2 regions of the Psychromicrobium lacuslunae genome follow, and region 2 is predicted to be linked to the other one. Evidence: riboswitches for the same ligand, from Rfam matches in the RefSeq annotation. Region 2 holds a riboswitch; the other holds the start of a gene.
What was found. A riboswitch is a leader RNA that binds a small molecule or an ion and turns the genes downstream of it on or off. The one in region 2 is predicted to bind thiamine pyrophosphate.
Positions count from the first base shown of each region.

Region 1 (7,284 bases), 240 kb from region 2:
CAGCACGGCTTGTAGAACAGAGAAGGCGTGCGCTGGCTTGGTCAACATGCCGCCGGCGATGAACAGACCGATGCAGTTACAGGCCTCTTCATCATCCGACTGCTGACGCAACCAGTGGTGAAAGGAAATCGTGTCGAGCTCACGGGCCCTGGGGTGCGCCCAGGGCTCCTCGGCGCCAATCTCGGCGGCCAGTTCATCCAACAGCACGGTGAGCTTCTCCATCTCGGCTGCGGTATGCGCCGAGACCGGGAACAATTCGCCGGTATAACGGGTGCGCTGCCCCTCGGCCGAGAGATAGACCGACTCACCCTCGCGATAGCGGCTAAACGTCTGCAGGCCGAGTTCTTCGAGTAGGCCGAGCAACGCGGTCTGATCAGGCGAAACCCACTGTCCGCCGATTTCGAGGGTGGCACCGTCGATCTGATTCGTCCAGGTTCGACCTCCCACCCGGTCCCTCGCCTCTAACACCACGACGCTCAGACCGGACTGGCGCAGCTTACGAGCGGCGCTCAGACCCGAGGGTCCGGCTCCGACAATGACGACATCTCTGCTCAATACGCTCATGACTCCCCTTGCAACTCTGCTCTCGGTAGCTAGTGCCCACTACCCGTATTACCGCCACAGCTAGCGACTACAGCTAGCTGCCTATAGTTAGGCGCCTGCCATTAGGCGTTGACAATTAAATGAATATAATTCATTTAATTGTAGCTTACGTCACATTTGGCAAAAAGGACAGCCTGCTATCGGATGAGATAATCGATTCTTGACTTCTGGAGGAAATAACATGGCGAGTGACCCGGCAGGGCGGCAGAGCGAGGTCCGCCGAAAGGCCGGTCGACCGACTAAGGCGGTGCTTGAGCTTGGCCGGATCACTCAGACCGCGCTCAAGCTGGTCCGTCAGGAGGGCTACCAGGGTCTCACCATGTCGGCGCTTGCCAAACGTCTCAATGTGGCGCCCTCAGCGCTCTACAACCACGTGCGCTCAAAACAGGAGCTGCTGATCCTGATCCAGGATCACCTGATGTCCTTGGTTGAGGTAGCCTGTTTCGACAGCAAGCCCTGGGATGAAGCCATTCAAGACTGGGCTCGGTCGTATCGCGACGTCTTCGCCCACCACACTCCGCTGATTCCATTGATAGCGGTCCAGCCGATTACCAACTCCCCGCAGACGTTGAGGATCTATGAAGCAGTGGCGCGGGGCTTTCAGCGCGCGGGCTGGCCTGAGGATGAGATCGTGAATGCCATTGTCGCGCTGGAATCCTTTATCTTCGGCTCGGCCTTGGACGTCACCGCCCCGGAGAATATTTTTGATGTCGGCGAGCTGCAGGCGGAGGCACCGGTGATTAGCCGTGCGGTGGCCAGCAGGGAAACTCGCTTTGGTCGCTACACCGCGGCCCCCGCTTTCGAACTGGGCCTGGCAGCAATCATCCAAGGCTTGCGCTGGCAGCTATCGACCTTGTCGGAGGGCCGCAGTACGATCTGAGTAACCATTCACACATTGGAGGATTCAGATGGCCACTCGACTCAACCCTTACATCAGCTTCAACGGCAAAGCGAAGGAGGCAATGGAGTTTTACCAGTCTGTACTTGGCGGCGAACTGACCTCCAGCACCTTCGGCGAATTCCAGGCACCGGTGGAGCCAGCAGAACTCGATTTGATTATGCATTCCCAACTGGAAACCCCTAGCGGCTTCACCCTGATGGCCTCGGACACTCCGGCGCATATGGGTGAACTCAAGGAGGGCAATAACTTCTCAGTCTCGCTCAGTGGCGACGACGATGCCGAGCTACGCGGTTACTGGGACAAGCTCACCGAGGGCGGCACCGTCTCAATGCCGCTGGAGAAGGCCCCCTGGGGTGACTCCTTTGGCATGCTCACCGATAAATTCGGTATCGACTGGCTGGTCAATATCACCGGCGCTGCTGAATAACAGGCAATAACTAGCGGAAGCGGAGAGCCGCGGCCACTCACCGCGCGGGTCGGTTTGAACACCACTTCGGTGCTCGGGCCGGCCCTTCGCTATTAACACCTAGCAGCACCCCCCAGCAGCACCCCCCCAGCAGCACCCCCCAGCAGCTCTGTTGGTAGCCGGTGCGCTATCGTGGTGTTAACACGTGACACGGGGTGCCCCGAAGGCTGAGAACACACCCGTCGAACCTGATCTAGTTCGTACTAGCGAAGGGATGTCGCGCACCATGCGCACGCCAGAACAACTCCTCAGCTTCAGCCAGTCTGCCCTGCTTGAACTGCGCGAACGCTCTCCCCTGGTGCAATGCATCACCAATACCGTAGTGACCAACTTCACCGCTAATGTGCTGTTGGCGCTGGGGGCAGCGCCCGCCATGGTTGACATTCCGAAGGAGGCTGGCTCTTTCGCGGAGCTTGCCTCCGGCCTGCTGATCAATCTCGGCACCCCGCATGCCGAACAGCGTGAGGCAATGCTTGAAGCGGTTTCGGGCGCTAACCGCGCGGACAGCCCTTGGCTGCTCGATCCGGTGGCGGTTGGCTCGTTGCCAGTCCGGACGGCACTTGCGCAACAACTCCGCGGGCTACGCCCTAGCGTGATTCGCGGCAATGCCTCCGAAATCATTGCGCTGGCCGGGAGCGGCAGGGGCGGGCGAGGCGTGGACGCTGCCGACGAGGTGGCGGCTGCACAAGAGTCAGCTATCACTCTAGCTGCTGCAGGGAGTGTAGTTGCGGTCTCCGGCCCGACAGATTTAATCCTTGACCAGCAGCAGCGGGTGCTCAGCTCCAACGGAACGCCAATACTGACCAGAATCACCGGCGGAGGATGCGCGCTAGGGGCGGTGATGGCGGCTTTCGCCGGATTGAGCAACGATCGGCTGGCCAGTACTGTCGCTGCCGTCTCGGTCTACACCGTGGCCGCCGAGATCGCTAGCAGTAACAGCCAAGGACCGGGCAGTTTCGCCCCCGCCTTCCTGGACAGCCTGGCCTCTATCGGTCCCGATGACCTGGCCGCCCGTGCCAAACTGACGGTTGTGCAGGTCGGCCAATGACCCTTGATCTTTCTATCTATCTGGTCACCGATTCGAAACAGGCTGCAGCACAGGGACGCCCACTCGCTGAGATAGTGCATCAAGCGGTGGCCGGCGGAGTAACCATTGTGCAAATCCGTGAAAAGGACGCCCCGGCGGCAGCTTTTCTCAAAACCGTGGGCGAGGTGGCAGCAGTCTTACCGAGCCACGTTCCACTGCTAATCAATGACCGAATCGACATCTTCCTGGCGGCTCGGGAATCGGGCATTAAGGTCGACGGCGTGCACCTTGGGCAGGCTGATCTGCCAGTCTCACTGGCTCGGAAGATCCTGGGCCCCGAGGCGGTCATCGGTTTGAGCGCCGGCACCGTTGAAGAACTGCGGTCGGCCGCCCAAGAACCAGGGCGCGTCGATTACATTGGCATCGGAGCCCTGCATCCAACTTCCACAAAGCTCGATGCCCCACCGGCACTGAGCCTGGCAGGCTTCAGCGCACTGTTGGAGTTCTGCACTCTCCCGGCGGTGGCCATCGGCGGCGTAAGGGTCGAAGATCTGCCCGGTCTCCGTCAGGCCGGGGCAGCCGGGGCAGCGGTGGTTTCCGCCATCTGTTCGGCGGCGGACCCCCAGCTCGCCGCCCGTCAACTCTCAATCGCCTGGCGAGGAAAAGCATGAGCAGTCAAATACTAGACACCTCAACCACCGAGATTCCCCGGGTACTCAGCATCGCCGGCACCGATCCAAGTGGTGGCGCAGGAATCCAAGCCGACCTGAAGAGCATTGCCGCGCAAGGCGGCTATGGCATGGCCGCGGTGACGGCCTTGGTAGCGCAGAACACTCAAGGGGTGCGCTCGGTACACCTTCCGCCGGTCGAATTCCTCGCCGAACAGCTCAACGCAGTCAGCGATGATGTGCAGATCGACGCGGTCAAAATCGGCATGCTGGCCAATCAACAGGTGATTGCGGTGGTCGCTAAATGGCTTGAGCAACAACGACCGCCGATTGTGGTGATCGACCCGGTGATGGTGGCCACCAGTGGTGATCGGCTGTTGGATGCCGAGGCCGAAGATGCGCTCCGGAAGTTGCTGAGGTACGCCGATCTGGTCACCCCAAATCTGCCCGAGCTTGCCATCCTCAGCGACTCGGCCCAGGCCACCGACTGGGCCGAAGCACTTGAGCAAGCAACCAAGCTATCGCTCAAGTTTCAGGTCGCCGTGTTGGCCAAAGGCGGACACCTCGATGGGGACCTTGCCCCAGACGCACTGGTTGAGGGAACCACGATCAGTCATTTCCCGGGCCGCCGGGTACAAACCAGCAATACCCACGGCACCGGCTGCTCGCTTTCCTCAGCCTTGGCGACCCGTCGCGCGGCCGGTGAGACCTGGCCGGAAGCGGTGCGGCAAGCCAAACGCTGGCTGACCGAGAGTATCCAGCACGGCGCAGACCTTCGAGTTGGCCAAGGTAGCGGTCCAGTCAGCCACTTTGCCGGACTCTGGCAGCGCGGCGGCCTGGAAACCGCACCGACCGCCGCTGAGCTAGAACAGGATTGGTGGCAGCGGATCGCCCCAGTCCGCGCCGATATTGATGCGCTTCCTTTTATCGATGGCCTTGCCAGTGGCACTCTAGAGGACTCGGCGTTCCGCTGGTACTTAGCCCAAGACGCACTTTATCTACGCGATTACTCTCGGGCTTTGGCTGAAGCGAGCCGGCTAGCCCCGACCACCCGAGAACAGGCATTCTGGGCAAATAGTGCGCACGGCGCGATTGTTACCGAACTTGAGCTCCATGAAAGTTGGATTCCGGCCGGAAACATGTTTGAACACCAGCCAAGCAAGACCACAACCGGTTACCTGAACCACCTTAACGCGGCGAGGGACAGCTACCCGATTCTGATTGCGGCATTACTGCCCTGCTTCTGGCTGTATCACGATGTGGGTACCCGGTTGCAGGTGGCCTCGCACCCCGAGCATCCCTACCGTAGCTGGCTGGAGACCTATGCTGACCAGTCCTTTGCCGAAGCCACCCGGCAGGCCATCGACTTGGTGGTGACGGCAGCGGCTCAGACTACTACCGAGATTCGTGCGCGGATGCTGCAGGCCTTCATCGTCTCCGCCGAGTACGAGCGAGACTTCTTCGCCGCCCCCTTGCGCTGAGCTCTCGGAGTGACCAGAACACCCCACTGTCAGTCAATTTGCAGCTAATTGACAGCTAGCTGGCAGGCTGCCAGCTGTGGATTCCCCTAGGGTTTTTAATAGCAATCATTTGTTGATTAGGGGACAACTACCACGAAAGGCAATAATGCGTAAAACTGTCAAAGCGACGATGCTTGGGCTGGCCGCACTTGGCCTCATCCTGACCGGAGGGGCGACCGCGAACGCAGCCGTACCTTCCCCCGAAATCGTCGGCGGGACCACCGCCAGCATTAGCGACTTTGCACCCATCGTCGCAGTCAATCAAGCCTCCAACGGAGATAACTGGTGCGGCGGCACGCTGGTCGCACCCACCAAGGTACTCACCGCTGCACACTGCGTGCTGACCAGTAGCGGCAGCAAGCGCCCAACCAGCTTCTTCAAGGTCAATGGTGGCAGTGCTAACCGGACCGGCGGACCCAACACCTCAACGGTGAGCAGTGTTTGGGCGAACCCGAACTATGCCAGCACCGGTGAGGGCGACTACGCAATTTTGACTCTCAACACCGCCTTCAGCGGACCGGTAGCCACGCTGGAAACCAACTCCTCGGTCTACGCCGCTGGCACCAACGCCACCGTGCTCGGCTGGGGCGACACCACCGGTAATGCCACCTACCAGGACAAGCTGCGCAAGGTGACCGTGCCGATCACCAGCGACTCCAGCTGCGCTTCGGCCTACGGCTCTGATTTTGATGCCGCCTCAATGGTCTGTGCCGGCCTGACCCAGGGCGGCAAGGACTCCTGCCAGGGCGACTCCGGTGGCCCGCTGGTCATCGGTGGCAAGCTGGTCGGCATTGTCTCCTGGGGCAACGGCTGCGCACTCGCTGGCTACCCGGGCGTCTACACCCGAGTAACCACCTACGCTGCCGATATCAAATCGCGTATCTGATCATCTCTGATTAGAAAGCAGGACGGCGGCTCCCACTTGGTGGGGGCCGCCGTCCTGCTTCGTGCCTATTTAGAGGAAGCCTAAGGCATCGTAGCCGTCGGGCTCCACTTCCGCACTCCGTGCAAGGAGGTCGCTACATACTGACAATTACCCAAGATTGCCGAAACGATACCGTATCCAGTCACCCCACCGCCCGGGGCGGCCGAGTAGACAGCACCACCCGAATCGCCAGGAATGAAGCCATTGCAGTCATACGCGCCGTCAAGATTCTGATCAGAGCCCATCATGAATAACTCACAATTCGGATACTGCGGCTGGCCAGCAATACCATAGGTCGCACAGAAATTCGTCTGCAAGACCTTATACCGACAAACCTGGCCGCTAGTCCGACCACTTGTGCACATACCAGCACCAATGCTGGGGAAGTTCCAGGAAGCCCCTACCACGTCGACAGAACTCTCAGAGCCAATCGGGCCGTTGTAAACCCTGGATTGATAGTTCGAGCCAGCCAGCAGCGAGAAGTCACCGTAAGTATCCTGGGTACCTACCCAGGTCGTGGTCTCGTGATGCCCAAAACTATACGCAGCACTCACTCCGCCGCCCTCAGAGTAGGCATTGAGATAATTGCTTTGAGTCCCTTGACGACAGTGCCCAGCGGTCAACCCGTAAGTAATCGTACCAATTTTAATCGGGAAGCTCAGTGAGCAGATTGCTTGAGAAATTGCTGATCCGGAGGCGTTGTACCACTGGTAGCCGGCCCCGCCATAGTGCGGTGAGGTGTCATAACGACTGGAGGCCGCCAGACCTTGGTTGGTCTGTTTACTAAACACCACCCGGTCACCAAAGCTGGCCGAAATAGTGCTAGCTGCCGGAACATCTTTGGCTGCGAAGGCCTCACTTTGCGGCACTACGCCGACCACCACGCTGTCTTGCGAGGCATCGATGCCTACCGACTTTACCGAGCTACCGGCTTTGCCGAGGTAGTCACGAACAATAGCGCTACGTGCCTCCTCAAGCTGCGTCATTGAATTTTTTGCCACCGTCAATCGGGTGAACTTCGATCGTGGATCTATTTTTGCCAGCAAGGCCTTGAGTTCCTTGACTGCGGGGTCCTCTTGAGTGGCGACACCAATATTGACCAGTCGAGAATCGGCGCTGAGATAACTACCCGAAAAAACTGCTGGGTGTTTGGCTAAGAAATCATTGATCTGAT
Region 1 is NZ_CP011005.1:2,744,187-2,751,470, forward strand. It holds gene UM93_RS12855 (flavin monoamine oxidase family protein) at 1-564, opposite strand, end outside; gene UM93_RS12860 (TetR/AcrR family transcriptional regulator) at 785-1,483, shown strand; gene UM93_RS12865 (VOC family protein) at 1,512-1,931, shown strand; TPP riboswitch at 2,112-2,202, shown strand; gene thiM (hydroxyethylthiazole kinase) at 2,197-3,018, shown strand; gene thiE (thiamine phosphate synthase) at 3,015-3,668, shown strand; gene UM93_RS12880 (bifunctional hydroxymethylpyrimidine kinase/phosphomethylpyrimidine kinase) at 3,665-5,146, shown strand; gene UM93_RS12885 (S1 family peptidase) at 5,292-6,071, shown strand; gene UM93_RS12890 (chymotrypsin family serine protease) at 6,152-7,284, opposite strand, start outside.
Region 1: another riboswitch for thiamine pyrophosphate. It lies ahead of thiM (hydroxyethylthiazole kinase); the one in region 2 lies ahead of UM93_RS11850 (ECF transporter S component).

Region 2 (7,284 bases):
TCCCATCTGCTCCAGGACTGAAAGTTCAATCTCCATGAACTCGATCGGCACCCGGCGGATGGTCACCTCGGAGTCGGTGACAATGCCAGCGGTGATCAAGCTCATTGCCTCAATCGGGTCCTCCGAGGGCGCATACTCGATGTCGGTATCGATCCGAGCCTTGCCCCGAATGGTGAGCGTCGTGGAGCCAATGCCCTCGACCTGGACGCCAAGACCCTGCAGGTAAAAACAGAGATCCTGCACCATGTAATTAGGGCTGGCGTTACGAATCACGGTGGCGCCTTCGCGGTGCGCGGCGGCCATAATGGCGTTTTCAGTCACGGTATCACCGCGTTCGGTGAGCACGAAGGTGCGGTCTTCCAGATCGGCGGCCGGAGCCTGCACCGCATAGAAGCCATTGTGCGCCTCCACCGAGAGACCGAACTGACGGAGCGCCTGCATGTGCGGCTCCACGGTCCGGGTGCCCAAGTCGCAACCGCCAGCATAAGGCAGTCGGTACAACTCGTGCTCATCGAGCAACGGCCCGAGCAGCATGATCACACTACGGGTGCGACGTGCCGCTTCCACGTCCATCGACTCCAGGTCCAGCACCGCCGGGCGGCGAATCTGCAGGTCATTGGCATTCAGCCAGGTGCACTCGACGCCGATTGAGGTCAGCACCTCAACGATCCGATTCACCTCTTCAATCCGAGCCAAGCGGCGCAGCGTGGTGGTGCCGTGGTTCAATAGCGAGGCACAGAGCAAGGCAACGCCGGCATTCTTGGAAGAGTTCACGTCGACGACGCCGGAGAGCCGGTGCCCGCCGGTGACCCGCAAATGGGTCATTTTGGTGGTGGCGGGAGCACCGACGTTGACGATGCTACGGCCAAAAATAATCTCGAGACGCTGGATCATCCGCAAGCTGAGATTTTGCTTGCCCTGCTCCATCCGCGCTACCGCGCTCTGGCTGGTACCCAGTTCGGTGGCCAGCTGGCCTTGTGTCCAGCCTTTCTCGATCCGGGCGTCGCGAAGCAACTGGGCGACGGATTCTGCGGTTTCCTGAATGTCAGTAGTCACAGGAAGAAAATATCACAAAACGCATATTGATGACGAATTTCTTGCTAAAGATTCGATAACGTCAAGAAAATAGTCGTGACATGCGATAAATCTAACGTCCCCACACCACGTTCCAAGCACCCAAGCTGATCGAAACCCAGACCGCGAGAGCCGAAACGAGCACCCCGAAGGCAATGATCAGCACGTCACGGCCGGAAAAGCTGCTTTCCCGAGCCCAACTACGTTCTTTGCCACCGAAACCGCGGGCTTCCATGGTGACGGCTAACCGGGTGGCACGGCGCACCGATTGGATCAAAAGCGCCATCGCTTGACCAAGATTAGCTTTAGCCCTGCTCAGGAACGAGCCACTGGCCCCCACCCCACGAGCTCGGCGAGCCATACTCAGCGTCTGCCACTCTTCGGCCATTACGCCAATCAGCCGCATCGCCGCGAGGGTGCCCATCACAAATCGCGGTGAAAGCCGCCATTTTTGCGCGAGTGCGGTAGCCAGGTCGCTGGGATCGGTGCTGAGCACCAGGAGTGCTGCAGGCAGGGCGATCGCTATACCGCGAACCCCAATCGCAATGCCGGTAGCCAAGGAACCCTCGCTAACACTGAGATACCCCCAGTCGAGCAACACTCGGCCAGAATCCGCCGAAGCCAAAGCAGTGCCCCAGGCAGCCAGGGTGAGCGCGACCAGGACCGGCCAGATCCGCTTCAGCAAAGTCCACCAGGAAACGCCGCTCAGCGGGAACACCACGAGCAAGCAAAGCAACACCACACTGCCGGAAACCCAATCCACCGAGAGAGCGAGCGAGAAGGTGAGCAGAAAAACCGCTACCAGCTTGCTCAGCGGGTTCGCCGCCGCCAACCAGCCGCCGTTCACCGGCCAGGCCTCCTCTCAGAGGTTAGTCGAGGGTCGGAAAGCCTTGACTCGGGTTGTTCAGGCATCAGTAGTTGCCTGCTGTTGAGCGCTTCAATGAACTGCTCGTCATGGCTTACCGAAACCACCGCGCTGCCTTCGAGCAGCGCTGTCCGGAGCAGTTCGATGAGGGCCGCCCAGGTCAGCGCGTCCTGTCCGAAGGTGGGCTCATCGAGGATCAATAGCTTTGGCTTGGCCGCCATCACGGTGGCCACCGAAAGTCGGCGCTTTTGACCGCCGGAGAGGGTGAATGGATTCGCTTCGGCAAAGTCAGCCAGGCCCAAGGCCTCAAGCAATTCATCGACTCGAGCGGCCCACTCCTTTTCGGCGCCCTCCTTTTCGGTGCCGCGGCGTCCTTGATGTCGCAGGCCGAAGGCAAGCTCGTCGCGCACATTTCCGGTAACAAACTGATGCTCCGGTTCCTGGAAGACACTGCCAATCCGAGCAATCAGATCTTTGGCTTTCCAGCTCCTCGGCTGAGCGCCAAGGCCATCGGCGAGTTCCGGCTCCGCCTTCAACACACCGGAAATCGGCTTGAGCAAGCCGCCAAGGGTGAGCGCCAGGGTGGATTTACCGCTGCCATTCGGTCCGGTAATTGCGAGCGCCTGACCGGCCTGTATTTCCAGGTTCAAGCCCTGCGCGGCAGCAACAGCTCTGCGACCTACTGCTAAGGACTCGGTAGTCATCAGCTGCCGGCCGGGTGTCGAGTTGAACGGCGGCAGCTCTGGCAGATGCTCGGGCAGCCAGATACCTTGCGCAGCCAAGGCTTCGCCCCTCGCTACTAGCACCTCCCTAGGAGTGCCGTCAGCTTCCAAACCGCCCTGCGCATTTAGCACCAGAACTCGGTCAACCTGGTCACGCCAGACCTCCACCCGGTGTTCCACCACGATCAGGGTGGCCGAGCGATCAGCCAAGGCGCTGGCAACAGCGTCGCGCACCTCGAGTACGCCCTCGGGGTCCAGGTTGGCGGTTGGCTCGTCGAGTAGAACCAATCCGGGTTGCATGGCCAGAATTCCGGCCAGCGCCAGCCGCTGTTTTTGACCACCGGAAAGCGAACTGCTCGGATGGTCAAGCGGCAGATCGAGGCCGACCGCGCGCAGCGCGTCGTTGACCCGCGGCCAGATCTGTTCGGGCGGTACCGAGAGGTTCTCCGCGCCGAAAGCGACATCGTCACCAACCCGGGGCAAGATCACCTGGGTCTCCGGGTCTTGCTGCATCAATCCGGCTCGGCCACGGCTTGCCCTGGGATGTGTGCCGTCCAGGGCCAGGGTGCCGGTTTCCTCAGCATCGCCGTCTCCCAGCACACCCGCTAAGGCGTGCAGCAGAGTGGACTTCCCCGAACCGGAAGGGCCTAGCAGCAGTACCCGTTCACCGGGCGCAATACTGAAGTCAAGTCCGTGCAGCACGGCTGCGGCACGATCGGCGCGGCGGAAAGACCAGTTCTCCGCCGTGATCCGCGCCGGGCCAGATCTGGTTGCCGGCACGCTCAGACGATCGGTTCCCGATGCGCGTTCCTGGCTCCCAGGCTTGATAACGCCCCGGTGCGCGCGAGTCCGCGAGTAGCCAGCCAAGAGAGCAGTCCAGCGATCACGGCGCCAGAAATCATGCAGAAGACGATGTAGACGGCTTTGAAATCAGCTGTGTATTCGATGTTCCAGCCCCAGAGCAGGAAGCAGTCGTTAATGCCACACATGAGGCCAGCCGCCGCTCCGGCCAGCACCGAGGCGGGAAGCCGCCAGGAACGGTAGCGGAAAGCAGCGAAGACGAGTTCGGCGCCCAGGCCTTGCAAGATGCCGGAAAGCAGTACTGTGCCGCCATAGGGGGATCCGGCAATGAGTTCGCCGGTTGCGGCCACCATTTCGCAGAACAGTGCCGCGCCAGGTTTGCGGATCACTAGCCCGCCGAGCACCGCCGGGATGAACCAGCCACCGGACCAGAGCGCGCTGAGCGGCGGGTATCCGGCGGAAAGCACACTAATTCCGGTGGCCAGAGCCGACCAGGCCCAGAAAATGACGCCACCGGCGACCGCAATCACCGCGGCGACCACAATATCCACTACTCGCCAGCGGTAGCTAACTGGGGTTGAGGTTGTACTAGTCATGCTTCCTCCTTTTCAGGAGGGGCGGCGGGCTTTCACACGCCGAAGAGCGCTCGACTCCCTTCGCCGGTACTAACCGGATCAGGTTCGAGGGTCTGCGGTTATCCGCACTCTCAGCGCCCACCTCGCGGCGGCGCTCCCCTGTCGTAACTTTGCTGTCTAAGTTTACACCGACTTAACCCACACCGAGTGTGCAGATCTACATCTTAAAACAGGGTCATAAGATGTAGATCTGCACACTCGGCCGGTGGAACGAGGTGACTGGGTGAGGAGCTGCTTAGGTCAGATCCCGGGACTTATTGAACTTGGCAATGGCGCGCTGCGCGCCTCGACCGGTCAGGGTCTGGATGATCGCGGCGACCGTAGCTGAGACGATCGCGAAGGTCAGCGCGGAACGCAGGCTATGTTCCAGGTTCTCGCCGTCCTTGGGCGGCGCATTCCCGGTGGTTTTCGTCCAGATCGTGTCCACCAGCTTATTCGCGGCGAAGCCGGCGCCGAAGCTGATTCCCGCGGCCAAAAGTTTGAACAACAGATTCATGTCTTCAGCCTACTTCAGAGTTCCAGCTTGCGCGGTCAAGATGCAATTGACCGGCTGCTGATAGGACAGCTGAGCGTTGACTTTCCAGTCCTTACTCTCACCGGCTGGGACGCCCTTGAGCACCACGACGCCGCGCGCCATCACATCCGAACTCGCCGTCACCCAATCCACGGTGACCACCAGATCAGCGGTTTCGGCCGTCGAATTTTTCACCTTGCCACTCGCAGAAACGGCGCCCGGTTTGGTGGAGCACTGAGCCAAGGTGGTGTTGGCCCGGATACCTTTGGCACCGTCCAGCGCTGGAATCTCGGGCAACTGCGGAGAGATCAGCCCTTGACTGGCCTGGGCGCTCGAACTGCTCGGTGCACTACTGGAGTTCGAGTCCTTGGACTCCCCTGGGGTACAAGCTGCCAAACCGAGAACCGTCAGCGTCGCCACCGCAATGCTGGCGATGCCGCCAGCGCCAGGCAGACCGCCCTTACTCATCGGGATGCTGTCTTTTCCAACTCGGTATTTCATAATCTCCTAGGAGTTGTTCTTCCGGCGGCGTGCTGCGAAAAGCACCAGCAGGATGCCGATCAAGAGCACCGCTCCGCCTGCACCGAAGAGCCAGATATTGTCGACACCGGTGTTCGGTAGCGGCTTGGTCTTCGGGTCCAGCGCGGTCTTCACGCTCGACGGCGGCGAGACAACCGGTGATTTGCCGTTACTGCTTCCGGTCGCGGTGGCGGTATTGAAGACGGCTCCGGCAGCCACGTCAGCGGCGCTGATCCGGTAGGGATCCGAGGTGCAGGTCACCGAGCTGCCCGGTGCGAGCTGAGGCACCGTGCAGTTCAGCTTGACCCCAGCGTTGCTGAGCAGCTGATCGGTGACACTCAGTTTGAGCAGCGTGGTGTTGCCAGTATTGCTCAGCGTAAAGCTGTAAACAATGGTGTCTCCAGCATCTTTCCGGCCATTGCCATTGGCGTCCTGTACCGCTCCGGCCTTCTTGAGTAGCTGCAGGCTAGACGTCGGATCCAAATTCTTGGTCACCGAGTCCGGATCGCTGACAATCGGTTTGCCGTCCGGCGTCTTGCCGCCAGCGGTCGCAGTGTTCTTGACCGCCCCGGCATCCACATCGGCCTGAGTGACCGTGTACAGCGCGCTGCAGTCGGTGCTAGCACCCGCTGCCAAGCTTGCCGCAGCACAGCTGACCTTCACCAGTGGATCGTTCACGGCGACGCCCGTGACCGTGCGAGTCCCGGTGTTCTTTACGGTGAAGAGGTACTCAATGCTGTCCCCGGCGTCGAGCTTTCCGTTCCGGTTCAGATCCTTGGTCTGGCCGATCTTCTTCTCCAGGCTGAGGCCGTCACGCACCGTGAGCGGCTGGGTTGCCGTTGAGGTCACCGAATCGATCTTCGTCTCGCCGTGCTGCGCCGTGGCTTGCGCGGTATTCACTACCTCGCCGATATCAGTATCAGCTTGGGTGATCGAGTATGTCGCGGTGCAGTCAACGCTCTCGCCGGGCGCGAGCTCGGTGCTCGGGCAGGAGATCTGCACCCCGGCCGCGGTCAGTTTGCCATCGGCAACACTCACCGCGGTGACCGGCACATTGCCGGTGTTCTGCACGGTGAATTTGTAGTCGATGCTGTCCCCGGTGGCCAGCTGGCCGTCGTTATTCAGGTCGTGGGTGCCCGCGATCTGCTTTACAAAGCCCAGCATGGGCTTCTGATCGAGCGGCACCGTGACCCCGGCGGTGGCCTCAGCAACCGCCGAGCCATCTGGCTTATTGCCATTGACTACCGCGACGTTCTTGACGCTACCGTTGTTGATGTCTTGCTGGGTCAACGTATAGATCCCGGAACAATTCATCGATTCGCCGGGAGCCAACACGGTAGATTTGCAATCCAGATTTTCCAGTTGCATCTTGTCCGTGAGTGCAATGCCATTGATCGTGACCGAACCGGTGTTGGACACCACAAAGTTGAACTTAACCTTTTCGCCCGCGTCGATCTGACCATTGTTGTTCGCATCGACCGGCGGATCGTACCTCTTCTCGAGGCTTAGCGCTCCATCGTTTGCGGTTGGTGTATTGACCGAGGCACTGCTACTGACCGTCGAGTTATCCGGTGCGGTCGCAGTTGCGGTAGCGCTGTTGGTCACCATTCCCGCATCCACATCGGATGTTTTGAGGGTGTAGCTACCCGAACAAATCTCTGTGCTCGCCCCGGGCTCGAGGGTTACCGCCGGACAGTTCAGATTGGGTAGCAGTTGATCCACAATTTTGACGTTCTTCAGCGTGGTATTGCCTTTATTGCTGGCTACAAGTGCGTAATTGATCCGGTCGCCGGTATCCGTCTTGCCATTGCCATTGACATCGATAATTCCGGTGACGGTTTTGACCAGTTCCAGATGATTATCCCGAAGCAGTGCGCGGACCACGCGGGCCTCGTTTGAAGTCACGGTTTGCGTCTGAGCTGGCTCAGAACCGGGCACCGGCGCGGTCGCGGTGGCGGTCGCGGTATTGGTCACCTTGCCAGCGTTCACATCCGCTTGGGTCAGCGTGTAGCTGCCTTCACAGTCGACGCTCTTCCCCGGCTGCACCTCACCGCTCGGGCAGCTCACTGTGACGCCGGGCAATTGCTCAATAACCTTGGGATTGCTCAGCGTCAGGGTGCCTTCATTGCTAACAGTGAACAAGTAGTTCACCGT
Region 2 is NZ_CP011005.1:2,507,438-2,514,721, forward strand. It holds gene UM93_RS11835 (UDP-N-acetylglucosamine 1-carboxyvinyltransferase) at 1-1,056, opposite strand, end outside; gene UM93_RS11840 (energy-coupling factor transporter transmembrane component T family protein) at 1,148-1,921, opposite strand; gene UM93_RS11845 (ABC transporter ATP-binding protein) at 1,918-3,441, opposite strand; gene UM93_RS11850 (ECF transporter S component) at 3,444-4,058, opposite strand; TPP riboswitch at 4,097-4,208, opposite strand; gene UM93_RS11855 (DUF4235 domain-containing protein) at 4,333-4,593, opposite strand; gene UM93_RS11860 (hypothetical protein) at 4,603-5,112, opposite strand; gene UM93_RS11865 (DUF11 domain-containing protein) at 5,119-7,284, opposite strand, start outside.